4 regions of the Pseudocitrobacter sp. 2023LY-00077 genome follow, and region 3 is predicted to be linked to each of the others. Evidence: predicted binding sites of a transcription regulator. Region 3 holds the regulator's gene; each other region holds the start of a gene.
The links. Region 3 encodes PurR, which represses purine synthesis genes. Its sites were predicted from a motif close to CANGCAAACGTTTGCNTG; they were not measured.
Positions count from the first base shown of each region.

Region 1 (3,143 bases), on a different contig from region 3:
GACGAATAGCCATAGCGCAGCCGCGACGTTTCCGGCTCAGGATTATAGGCCACCCAGGTAACATAGGCGGGGTCATCAAAGGCAATCCCGCTCTCTTCATGCGTATGGCGATTAATCTGCCGCAGGCTGGTCAGGCCGTGCTGACGCTCCTCCAGCACCAGCCAGTCGGTAAAGAGCGTAAAGCTCTCAAGCATCACATCATCGCGTGCCGGAATCAGCGTTTGCCACTGTTTCTCATCGCGTACATTACTGCGGTAAAGACCGAAGTTTTTCCCTTCACGGTTGGAGCGAATATAAAAATGATGCTGAAAGTGATCGATGCTGTATTCATGATCTTTTCGACGCGGCAGGAACACGATCGGTCCGGCATCCGGCAACTCGGCATCAAGCAGCCGCATTTCGCTGGTCGTGGCGCTGGAGAGCGCGATCACCACATAGTGTTTCGAGGACGTTTTATGCAGGCTGACGTAAAACGTGTCATCTTTCTCTTCATACACCAGCGTATCCTGCGCCGCAGGAGTACCGATGCGATGTCGCCACACCTGCCACGGCAGAAGCGTCGTGGGGTGCTTGCGAACATAATAGAGCGTTTGAGAATCATTGACCCAGACGATGCCAGGAGAGACATTCTCCAGCACTTCAGGGTACCAGTTCCCGGTACGCAAATTGCAAAAACGCAGGCCGTACTGGCGACGCGAAAGATAATCTTCGGTGATCGCCAGCAGATCGTTGTCCGGTGAAACCGTCAGCCCACCGAGGGTATAAAACTCGCTGTGCGCGGCGCGCTGATTGGCGTCGAGTAACAGATCCCAGGGTTCCCACTCCCCCTTCTGTACCGACTGGCGCTGATAAATCGCGTACTCGCAGCCCGGCTCATACACCTGGCGATAGCGATAACCGTTTTTGGTATAGGGCGCGGACTCTTCTCGCTGAGGAATACGGTCGATGATCTCCTTCAGCACGCGCTCCTGAAGCTCGCGCTGAGAATCCATCACACTTTTTCCGTAATCATTTTCCTGATGCAGATAATCGAGGACCTCTGGCTCTGCGCGATTGTCGTCGCGCAGCCAGAAATAGTTATCGATACGCGTATCGCCATGAAGCGTCATGGCGTGAGGAATTCGTTTCGCTTTTGGCGGCATGTCATTGTTCTTCTGTATTAGTCACACCCTATAAGGGTGGACAAATTAAACGACGATGCAAGCGAAACCTGTGACAAGACGTTTAAAGTTGCTGTTTTTGTTGCTGCAAATCCTGCTCGATGCCTTCTCGCACTTCCGGCGGCAGCTTCAGCGCGTCGCCCAGCGCATTCAGATAGCTGCGCTCCATAAAGTGATCGATATCTATCGCCGCACAACTCACAAAGTAAAGCTCTAAAGCTTCCTCTTCGTTATGCACATCACGCGCCAGACGTTGGGGATCGAGCGGCTGTTCAATAGCCTGGGCGATCAGCGCACGCCCCTGCTCCTCAACACCGGCTTCGCGCAGTTGCTGTTCGATGGCCGCCTGCTCTTTGGCATCAATATGCCCGTCGCTCTTCGCGGCGAACACCAGCGCCAGAATCAGTCGCTGCGTGCGCACATCCAGCGGCGCGGCAGGTTCACCGTATTTCTGTTCTGTTTGCGGATTGCCCTTTAACTTATCTTTATATTTGTTCCACAACACGCTGCCCGCCACCGCACCGCCGCCGACTAACAGCGCCCCGGTGCCGTATTTCGCCAGCATTTTGCGCGAGGATTTACTGGCGACCAGCAAGCCCGCCAGCCCGCCCAGTGCGCCAGGCACCAGCATTTGGCTGAGATCTTTCTTCCCCTCACCCGATTTTTGCCCCAGCAGCGATTGCAATTGATTAAGCCAGCCAGACATATGACCTCCGATAGATTTGTGCCAGTTATCCAGCGTAGGCGAGCCGATGTCAGGATATGTCTGCGCCGCATAAAGATGCGCAAATTTAAGGTGATAGCGCCGGGTTAACGCTGACAGCAAGACAGACGCAAACGTTTTCGTTTATAATGCGCGAAATTTTGACAGACGATGGAAGATGCAATGACTTTACTAGGCACAGCCCTGCGTCCTGCGGCGACGCGCGTAATGCTTTTAGGTTCTGGCGAACTCGGAAAAGAGGTTGCCATTGAGTGTCAGCGACTGGGAATTGAAGTGATTGCAGTCGATCGCTATGCCGATGCGCCTGCCATGCACGTCGCGCACCGCTCGCACGTCATTAACATGCTGGATGGTCAGGCGCTGAAAGCGCTGGTCGAGGCGGAAAAACCGCATTTCATCGTGCCGGAAATTGAAGCTATCGCCACCGACATGCTGGTTGAACTGGAACGTCAGGGCCAGAACGTGGTGCCCTGCGCGCGCGCCACGCAGCTGACCATGAACCGCGAAGGCATTCGTCGCCTGGCCGCCGAAGAACTCAAGCTCCCCACGTCGGCATATCGCTTCGCCGACAGCGAAGCGGCATTCCGTGATGCCGTCACGGAAATTGGCCTGCCCTGCATCATCAAACCGGTAATGAGCTCATCCGGCAAAGGCCAGAGTTTTATCCGCAGCGAAGCGCAGCTCGCCGACGCCTGGCAGTATGCCCAGCAGGGTGGTCGTGCGGGCGCGGGCCGCGTCATCGTCGAAGGCGTGGTGAATTTTGATTTTGAAATCACCCTGCTGACGGTGAGCGCGGTCGATGGCGTTCACTTCTGTGCACCGGTCGGTCACCGCCAGGAAGATGGCGATTATCGTGAATCGTGGCAGCCCCAGCAGATGAGCCCGCTCGCCCTGGAACGCGCGCAGGCTATCGCCCGCGACGTTGTGCTGGCGCTGGGCGGTCATGGTTTGTTTGGTGTGGAACTGTTTGTCTGTGGCGATGAGGTTATCTTCAGCGAGGTTTCCCCACGCCCGCATGACACCGGGATGGTGACGCTGATTTCTCAAGACCTCTCCGAGTTCGCCCTGCACGTCCGCGCATTCCTGGGGCTGCCGGTTGGCGCGATTCGTCAGTATGGTCCGTCCGCCTCAGCGGTTATTCTGCCGCGTTTACAGAGCCAGAACGTCACCTTTGATAACGTTAATGGCGCGGTCGGTGCGGGTCTGCAGGTTCGATTGTTTGCAAAACCGGAAATCGACGGTACGCGTCGAATGGGCGT
Region 1 covers NZ_JBSPEI010000004.1:177,940-181,082, reverse strand. The annotation lists gene ptrB (oligopeptidase B) at 1-1,142, opposite strand, end outside; gene ACWWFX_RS07200 (tellurite resistance TerB family protein) at 1,225-1,866, opposite strand; gene purT (formate-dependent phosphoribosylglycinamide formyltransferase) at 2,047-3,143, shown strand, end outside.
Region 1: a site for PurR is predicted at 1,991-2,008, ahead of purT (formate-dependent phosphoribosylglycinamide formyltransferase). Genes of this name have one in related genera too.

Region 2 (3,143 bases), on a different contig from region 3:
CACTTCACTTTCGAGTAGAGCAGCATTTCCGGGGTAATAAAGTGGCCGCTCAGGGTGTAGTTTTTGGCGACGGGCAGGTAGTTATGGGCGATAAACGTCGGCGGATTATTTTCCGCGCCGTCAATCACGCCCGTTTGCAGGCCGCTGTATACCTCACTCACGCCCATCGCCACCGAGTTCGCCCCCATATCTTTTAGCGTCGCCAGCGCAACCGGGCTGCCCTGCACGCGGATCTTCATGCCCTTGAGATCTTCCGCCTTCAGCACCGGCTCTTTGGTGATGAGATTACGCGTACCGGAATCCATCCAGCCGAGGAAGACCAGCCGTGATTTCGGATTGTTAGTGAGCTTGTCGCCAATCTGCTTGCCGATGTCGCCGTCGATCACCTTATGCATATGATCTTCATCGCGAAAAACATAGGGCAGCGTGAAGACTTCGATATCGGGCAAAATCGCCGCGACCGGGGCCATCGATACGCGGATCATGTCGATCGCCCCCATCTGCGCCTGCTCGATCATCTGCTTCTCATCGCCCAGCACGCCGCCGGGAAAGACTTTAATCTCCAGCTTGTCACCGGTTTGCTGTTTGAGTTTGTCCCCCATGTGCTGCACCGCCACCACGTTCGGGTAGCCTTCGGGGTGAACATCAGCGGCTTTGATCACCTGCGCCGAGGAGTAAGAGGTAAACAGGAGAGTGGCGGTTGAAAGGCACAAAGCGGCCACGAATGGCTTAACAGTCATCTTCATCGGTCGGCTCCAGCGGTATTTTTGCGGTAAGAGATAAAACGTTGTTTTAGTTTTCCGCTTAAAAACTAGACGGGAAGTGCGAAGTGGGCGGTGAGATAACTCACAAAAGAAACAATTTCGAAACGCGATTTTAACGATGTGATAACGATATTTCAGGACAGATCACATAATCTGCCCTGACAAAAACTAATGGCTTTTACGCAGCAGGTAGCGATACGGCAGGGTGTCAGTCTCTTTGGCAATCAATTCATGTTCCATGAACGTGCAGAAACCGGGAATATCGCGGGTGGTTGCCGGATCGTCGGCAATAATCAGCAGCGTTTCGCCCACGGGCATCGTGCGCACGGTTTTGCGCACCATCATTACCGGCTCCGGGCAACGGAGGCCAAGGGCATCTAAAGTATGGTTTGGGCTGGCGAACAGATCGGTCATTGTGGTCTCACCGTAGAAAAATCGGCCTTAGTTTACGCCGTGATTTCTGTGACGCAAGTCAGGTTAACGATTGCGTGAAAAACAACCATTGCAATGCCGCACGGAAGCAGTATCATTCGCTCCCTTATCGCGCAGGTAACGATAAGAATACGAACAGTTTTATTGGGTTCCCTCACCCCAATCTCTAAAAAGGTACAATATGACTCCCTTTACATCCGTACAGCGCAAGCACGCGCTGGTTTGGCTATCGCTATTCCATTTGCTGGTTATTATTTCCAGTAACTATCTGGTGCAACTGCCAGTTTCTGTTTTTGGCTTCCACACCACCTGGGGCGCGTTCAGCTTTCCGTTTATTTTTCTCGCGACTGACCTCACCGTGCGCATTTTCGGCGCGCCGCTGGCTCGACGCATCGTCTTTGCGGTGATGCTCCCCGCGCTGATGGTCTCCTACGCTGTTTCATCACTTTTCTATATGGGTGAATGGCAAGGCTTTGCCGCGCTGGCGAGCTTCAACCTGTTTGTCGCCCGTATCGCCGCCGCCAGTTTTATGGCCTACGCGCTGGGGCAGATCCTCGACGTGCATGTCTTTAACCGCCTGCGCCAAAGCCGTCACTGGTGGCTTGCGCCGACAGCCTCGACGCTGTTCGGTAATATCAGCGATACGCTGGCCTTCTTCTTCATCGCCTTCTGGCGCAGCACCGACCCGTTCATGGCGCAGCACTGGGTGGAAATCGCACTGGTCGATTACTGCTTTAAAGTGCTGATCAGCATCATCTTCTTCCTGCCGATGTACGGCGTGCTGTTAAACATGCTGATGAAAAGGCTGGCAGACAAATCCGATTTGTCAGCAATGCAGCCAGGTTAAAGGTTCGTTTTCCGAGTTGTGATAAGATGGGTGAATGAGCCGTTAATGGCCGTTTATCGAAAGGAAGAAGTCAATGCGCAAATTGGTGAAATACGTTGGTATTGGCCTGCTGGTTGCCGGGCTGGCAGCCTGTGACAACAGCGATACCAAAGCTCCGGCACAGGGTGCGGCGGCAGAGAGCAACGCCTCCGGGCAGCCGATTAACCTGCTGGATGGCAAGCTGAGCTTCTCATTACCCGCGGATATGACCGACCAGAGCGGAAAAATGGGTACCCAGAGCAATAATATGCACGTCTACTCTGATGCGACCGGGCAGAAAGCCGTGATCGTTATCGTGGGCGACAACACCGATGAAGACCTCGGCGTGATGGCGAAACGTCTGGAAGAACAGCAGCGCAGCCGCGACCCGCAGTTGCAGGTCGTGACCAATAAATCCATTGAGGTGAAAGGCCACACGCTGCAACAGCTGGACAGCATCATCTCTGCTAAAGGCCAGACCGCGTACTCTTCCGTTATCCTCGGCAAAATTGATGGCAAGCTGCTGACCATGCAGGTTACCCTGCCGGCAGATAATCAGCAGCAGGCGCAGACTGCCGCTGAGAACATCATCAATACTATCGTTATCAACTAATTAGTCTGATGACGACGCGGCCTTCGGTTGTTCAACCGGAGGCCTTTTTTTTAGCCGCCACCCCAGCAGCAGCGCAATTGCCACCAGCCCGGCGGCAGCCAGGTAAATCGTCGATACGCCCATCCACGCCATCATCAGCCCGGCGAGCGGCCCGGTAATCCCGAGCGATAAATCCATAAACACCGTATAGGTGGCCAGCGCGGAACCCTGGTTTTGCTGCGGCACGGCCTTCACTGCCACTACGCCAAGCGCCGGGAAGACCAGCGAGAAGCCTGCTCCCGCAAAGAAGGTACCGATTTTCGCCATCAGCGGTGTATCGGCGATGCCCACCAGCAACAGGCCGATAATCTCAACCGTAAAGCAGATCATTGCCACGTTCAGCCCGCCCAAACGGTTGATCCCGTTGGGGAACAGCAGACGCGTGCCGACGAACGCGCAGCTAAAGAGCGTGAGCGCAAAGGCTGCGCCT
Region 2 covers NZ_JBSPEI010000003.1:127,556-130,698, forward strand. The annotation lists gene ACWWFX_RS05010 (TRAP transporter substrate-binding protein) at 1-746, opposite strand, end outside; gene tusA (sulfurtransferase TusA) at 933-1,178, opposite strand; gene ACWWFX_RS05020 (7-cyano-7-deazaguanine/7-aminomethyl-7-deazaguanine transporter) at 1,378-2,043, shown strand; gene ACWWFX_RS05025 (DcrB family lipoprotein) at 2,117-2,674, shown strand; gene ACWWFX_RS05030 (MFS transporter) at 2,675-3,143, opposite strand, start outside.
Region 2: a site for PurR is predicted at 1,238-1,255, ahead of tusA (sulfurtransferase TusA). Genes of this name have one in related genera too.

Region 3 (3,143 bases):
CGTCGCCACCGGGATGTAGAATTAACCCCCGCCGGGGCATGGTTTTTGAAAGAGGGGCGCTCTGTTATCAAAAAAATGCAGATCACCCGTCAGCAGTGTCAGCAAATTGCTAATGGCTGGAGAGGGCAGTTGGCTATCGCGGTGGACAATATCGTAAAACCAGAGCGCACCCGACAGATGATTGTCGATTTTTATCGCCACTTCAGCGACGTTGAGCTGCTGGTGTATCAGGAAGTATTTAATGGCGTATGGGATGCACTGGCGGATGGGCGCGTTGAGTTAGCGATTGGCGCGACGCGCGCGATTCCCGTGGGGGGGCGCTATGCGTTTCGCGATATGGGCATGCTGAGCTGGCAGTGCGTGGTAGCTCGTTCGCATCCGCTGGCGCAGATGGCGGGGCCGCTCAGTGATGACGTGTTGCGCAACTGGCCGTCGCTGGTGCGCGAAGATACGTCACGTTCGTTACCTAAACGTACTACCTGGTTACTGGACAACCAGAAGCGGGTCGTTGTGCCTGACTGGGAATCGTCAGAAACCTGCTTATCCGCAGGATTATGCGTTGGCATGGTGCCAGAGCATTTTGCGCGACCGAAGATAGATAAAGGCGAATGGGTTGCTCTGGAACTGGAAAACCCGTTTCCCGATGCGGCCTGTTGCCTTACGTGGCAACAAAATGACAGTTCACCGGCGCTAAGCTGGTTACTCGAATATTTAGGGGACAGTGAAACGCTGAACAACGAATGGTTGCGAACGCCCGCAGCGAGCGTTCGCAAAGAGGCTTAACGACGATAGTCGCGGAACGGGCCGTCGGCCACGGAACGGCGTTCAATCAGGCGTGGGTGCACTTCAATGGACTGCGACTCTTCGCGTTTACTGACAATTCGGTCCATCAGCATATTGAAGGCGGTTTCCCCGAGGGAATCCTTCGGCTGGTGGATGGTGGTCAGAGCCGGGGTAAAGAAACGCGAGTTGCGCACGTTGTCGTAACCAATCAGCGAGATATCCTGCGGCACGCGCAGCCCCATTTCGTCTGCGGCGCACAACGCGCCCATCGCCATGACATCGCCACCACAGAAGATAGCGGTAGGGCGCGGATTCTGGGACAGTATTTGCTGCATCGCGCGATAGCCGGATTCCGGTTCGAAATCGCCCTGCACAATCCAGTTTTCCGGCACCTTGATCATCATCTCTTCCATGGCTTTCATAAAGCCAGCCAGACGACCTGCGCCGGTATTGCGCTCCAGCGGGCCTGGGATCACGCCAATTTCGCGATGCCCACGTTCCACCAGATAACGACCAGCCATATAGCCGCCTTCGAAGGCGTTATCGATAACTGAGTCGGTAAAGTCAGCTTTCGCTTCGCCCCAGTCCATAACCACCATCGGAATATGACGGTACTCTTCCAGCATCTGCAGCAGCGAATCCGGATATTCGGAACACATCACCAGCAGGCCGTCCACGCGCTTCTGCGCCATCATGGAAAGATACGCGCGCTGTTTCTCAAGATTGTTCCACGCATTACCGAGGATCAGGGTATAGCCTTTCTGGAAGCAGTTCTTCTCAACGGCTTCAATAATTTCTGCAAAGTAGGCAGCTTCGCTGCTGGTCGCCAACAAACCAATGGATTTGGTGTGATTGACCTTCAGGCTGCGGGCCACGGCGCTGGGAGAGTAGTGCAATTCTTTGATTGCCGCCCACACCGCTTCACGCGTCTCTTCGGCGACAAAACGTGTCTTGTTAATCACATGTGATACAGTTGTAGTGGAAACGTTTGCGCGCTTCGCTACATCTTTAATAGTTGCCATTCCATCTCACTCCAGACCCGGGCCTGCCCCTGATCGATTCAATACGAAAACGTTTGCCTTCACTCACCCTGGCGCAATGTTATGAATTGCGGTTCGCCGGGAAAACGACACAGGACGACAGGAGGGGGTCAATGGCCGATACACTTTTTAATAAGCGTCGAATTTTGTCTTATCTTTGACAAAAGTGGAAGCGCAAAATAGGTTATTGCGTGAAATCCGGGAAGATTTTTGCGAATAAGTGTGCAAAAATGACATAGCTCACTTTTGGTGTGGGGATAATAAGGAGAAAAATTGATGAGTACCGAACTGAAGATGTCAATTACCACCACGGTTATTACGCTGGCGCTGATCGTGGCTGCCGCGCTGACCGCCGTCCTGCATTAACCCATCCTAAAGGGAGAGGCTGCTCTCCCTCTCTGAGATTGTTATCAATTCAGCAAAAATATTTTGCTAATTTGTTCACTTCTGTTTTTTTGTGATTGATGTCATGCTTTTGCTATCTGTTGTCACGCCGCCCTGCGTTTGCGGCAAACCGGAGTCAAAGCATGAAAGTGAATTATCCCTTACTGGCGTTAGCCGTAGGCGCATTCGGGATAGGTACCACCGAATTTTCGCCGATGGGGCTATTACCCGTTATTGCCAAAGGGGTTGATGTCTCGATTCCTGCCGCAGGTATGTTGATCAGCGCCTACGCCGTAGGTGTCATGGTTGGCGCGCCGCTGATGACGCTGCTGCTCTCACATCGCGCACGCCGCAATGCCTTAATTTTCCTGATGGCGATTTTTACCCTGGGTAACGTCCTTTCTGCTATCGCCCCGGATTACACCACGCTGATGCTGTCACGCATTATAACCAGCCTCAACCACGGCGCGTTCTTTGGTCTGGGGTCGGTGGTTGCCGCAAGCGTGGTGCCAAAACATAAACAAGCCAGCGCGGTAGCGACCATGTTTATGGGGTTGACCATCGCCAATATCGGTGGCGTTCCGGCGGCCACGTGGCTTGGGGAGACCATCGGCTGGCGCATGTCGTTCCTGGCGACGGCAGGGCTGGGCGTAATTGCAATAATCGGCCTGTGGTTGTCGCTGCCGAAGGGCGGGGCGGGTGAGAAACCAGACGTGAAACGTGAACTGTCGGTGCTGGTACGCCCACAGGTATTGTCTGCGTTGCTCACGACCGTACTGGGCGCTGGGGCGATGTTCACGCTCTATACCTATATTTCTCCGGTTCTGCACACCATCACGAATGCGACGCCTGCCTTTATCACATTAATGCTGGTACTGATTGGCGTGGGCTTCTCAATCGGTAACTATCTTGGCGGTAAATTTGCTGACCGTTCAG
Region 3 covers NZ_JBSPEI010000008.1:78,928-82,070, forward strand. The annotation lists gene punR (DNA-binding transcriptional activator PunR) at 1-783, shown strand, start outside; gene purR (HTH-type transcriptional repressor PurR) at 780-1,805, opposite strand; gene cydH (cytochrome bd-I oxidase subunit CydH) at 2,100-2,189, shown strand; gene ACWWFX_RS12170 (MFS transporter) at 2,351-3,143, shown strand, end outside.

Region 4 (3,143 bases), on a different contig from region 3:
CCATCGCTGCCGTTCGCGAAGCGCTGACCCGCACGCTGGCTAATGAGCTGGCGGATGAGTTCCTGGTTATCTATAACGCCAACAAATTGCCGAGCTATCGCGTTGAGCATGAAGATATCGGCAAGCGTTCACTGCGTAATACTTGCCTGCGCTATCTGGCGTTTGGCGAGCGCGAACTGGCGGATAAACTGGTGCGCCAGCAATATCATCAGGCCGACAATATGACTGATGCGCTGGCGGCGTTAGCGGCATCCGTAGCGGCAGAGCTGCCGTGCCGCGATGCGCTGATGCAGGAGTACGATGACAAATGGCATCAGGATGGCCTGGTGATGGACAAATGGTTCATTCTGCAAGCCACCAGCCCGGCGGATAACGTGCTGGAAACGGTGCGCAAGCTGTTGAATCACCGCTCATTCACCATGAACAACCCGAACCGTCTGCGTTCGTTGATTGGCGCGTTTGCCAGCAGCAACCCGGCCGCGTTCCACGCGCTGGACGGTAGCGGCTATCAGTTCCTGGTTGAGATGCTGACAGAACTCAACAGCCGTAACCCGCAGGTGGCGTCACGTCTGATTGAGCCGCTGATCCGCCTGAAACGCTATGATGCAAAACGTCAGGCGATGATGCGTGCGGCGCTGGAACAGCTGAAAGGGCTGGAGAATCTTTCCGGGGATCTGTACGAGAAGATTACCAAAGCGTTAGCGTAACAACAGTGCCGGATGGCGCTTCGCTTATTCGGCCTGGAATGACATTCTCTGGTAGGCCGGGTAAGGCGTAGCCGCCACCCGGCTTTTTTTACGCATGTTCAAACTGCTCATGAAACGCCGGAACACGAATATCACGGCGGTGAAGGGCTTGCCAGAATGTCTCCAGCGCACTGTCCAGACGGCCCTGCAAATTTGGGCTGAACTGAGGCTTATGCTGGTAATCCGTAACCTGACTGTCGTCGGCAAACACGCCATGCAGGATCTCCTGCGCTTTCAACGCGCTCAGTACCGGTTTCAGCGCGTAATCCACCGCCAGCATATGAGCAACCGTACCGCCTGTGGCTAATGGCAGCACCACTTTCCCCTCCAGCGCACGTTCGGGCAGCAGATCCAGCAGCGTTTTTAACGCACCGGAAAATGATGCTTTATAAATCGGCGTGGCAACGATTAAACCATCGGCCTGCGCTAGTTGCTCGGTCAATGTTTTCAGCGCCGGGCTGTCAAAACGTGCATAAAGCAGATCTTCTGGCTCGAAATTTTGCAAATGCCAGTGGCAAACCTCAACATCCACCGCCGCCAGTTTTTCACGGGCGTACTCCAGCAATGCGCTGGAACGTGAAGGGAAGCGTGGGCTTCCCGCTAAGGTGATGACGCGCATACACTCTCCTTATAACAAAATGTGGTTATTTATCTAACATTGATAACATTAAGGAGGAGTCTCGCAGACCCCCGAACGAACGCTAAATAATTTTTCTGCGGTTCGATTGCCGAAAAACGCATATGCGTGGCGTCGTACAAGGGCGGGGGAGAGAAAGAAGAAGGTCTCCTGGGAAAACGATTGCGTTTAATACGCTTTTTTTGCCGCAGGTCAATTCCCTTTCTGTGCGGGATAGCACATAATACGCCCCCGGTTTGCACACCGGGAATCCAGGAGAGTTCATGTACTACCCCTTCGTTCGTAAAGCCCTTTTCCAGCTCGATCCTGAGCGCGCTCATGAATTTACTTTTCAATCATTACGCCGGGTAACCGGAACGCCGTTTGAAGCGCTGGTTCGCCAGAAAGTGCCTTCAAAACCGGTGAGCTGTATGGGATTGACCTTCAAAAATCCGCTGGGTCTGGCGGCAGGTCTGGACAAAAATGGCGAGTGCATTGATGCGCTCGGTGCGATGGGTTTTGGTTCGATCGAAATCGGCACCGTCACACCGCGCCCACAGCCGGGGAACGATAAGCCGAGGATCTTCCGTCTGGTTGATGCCGAAGGTTTGATCAACCGTATGGGCTTTAATAACCTGGGTGTTGATAACCTGGTTGAGAACGTTAAAAAAGCACATTTCGACGGCGTTCTGGGTATTAATATCGGTAAAAATAAAGATACGCCGGTTGAGCAGGGTAAAGATGACTATCTGATTTGTATGGAAAAAATCTATGCCTACGCCGGATATATTGCCATCAATATCTCGTCGCCAAATACCCCAGGGCTGCGTACGCTGCAATATGGTGATGCGCTGGACGATCTGCTTTCCAGTATTAAAAATAAGCAGACTGAGCTTCAGGCGAAACACCATAAATATGTTCCTGTGGCGGTGAAGATCGCGCCGGATCTTTCTGTTGAAGAGTTGATCCAGGTTGCCGATAGTTTAGTTCGCCATAATATTGATGGGGTGATCGCCACCAATACCACATTGGATCGTTCTCTGGTTCAGGGGATGAAAAATTGCGATGAAATCGGTGGTCTGAGTGGTCGTCCATTGCAATTAAAAAGCACCGAAATTATCCGTATGCTCTCCGGCGAATTAAACGGGCGCTTGCCTATTATTGGCGTAGGCGGAATTGACTCCGTTATCGCCGCCCGCGAGAAGGTGGCAGCCGGGGCGACGCTGGTGCAGATCTATTCCGGGTTTATTTTTAAAGGCCCGCCGCTGATTAAAGAAATCGTTACCCACATCTAATCTTTTATCTCATTATGTGAACCAGGGCTTTATTTTAAGCCCTGGTTGCTTTATATTTCCTCATTGTTGCTTATTTAAACATTTTAGTCTTTTATTATTTAGGCAGTAAAAACGACGCGGGAAAGATTACACAGCAAACGGATGCTGAAATGAGGGGAGCGGACAATGCGAATTAAACCAGACGATAACTGGCGTTGGTATTATGATGAAGAGCACGATCGTATGATGCTCGATTTAGCCAATGGCATGTTGTTCCGTTCGCGTTTTGCTCGCCGGATGTTAACTCCCGATGCCTTCGACCCTACCGGATTCTGCGTTGACGACGCGGCGCTCTATTTCTCCTTTGAAGAAAAATGCCGCGACCTCGAACTCTCTAAAGAACATCGCGCTGAACTCATTCTTAATGCGCTGGTGGCGATTCGCTTCCTGAAGCCGCAAATGCCGAAAAGCTGGCATTTCCGCGCCCATGGCGATTGCTGGTCTCCG
Region 4 covers NZ_JBSPEI010000009.1:27,052-30,194, reverse strand. The annotation lists gene pepN (aminopeptidase N) at 1-707, shown strand, start outside; gene ssuE (NADPH-dependent FMN reductase) at 796-1,365, opposite strand; gene pyrD (quinone-dependent dihydroorotate dehydrogenase) at 1,647-2,657, shown strand; gene zapC (cell division protein ZapC) at 2,823-3,143, shown strand, end outside.
Region 4: a site for PurR is predicted at 1,535-1,552, ahead of pyrD (quinone-dependent dihydroorotate dehydrogenase). Genes of this name have one in related genera too.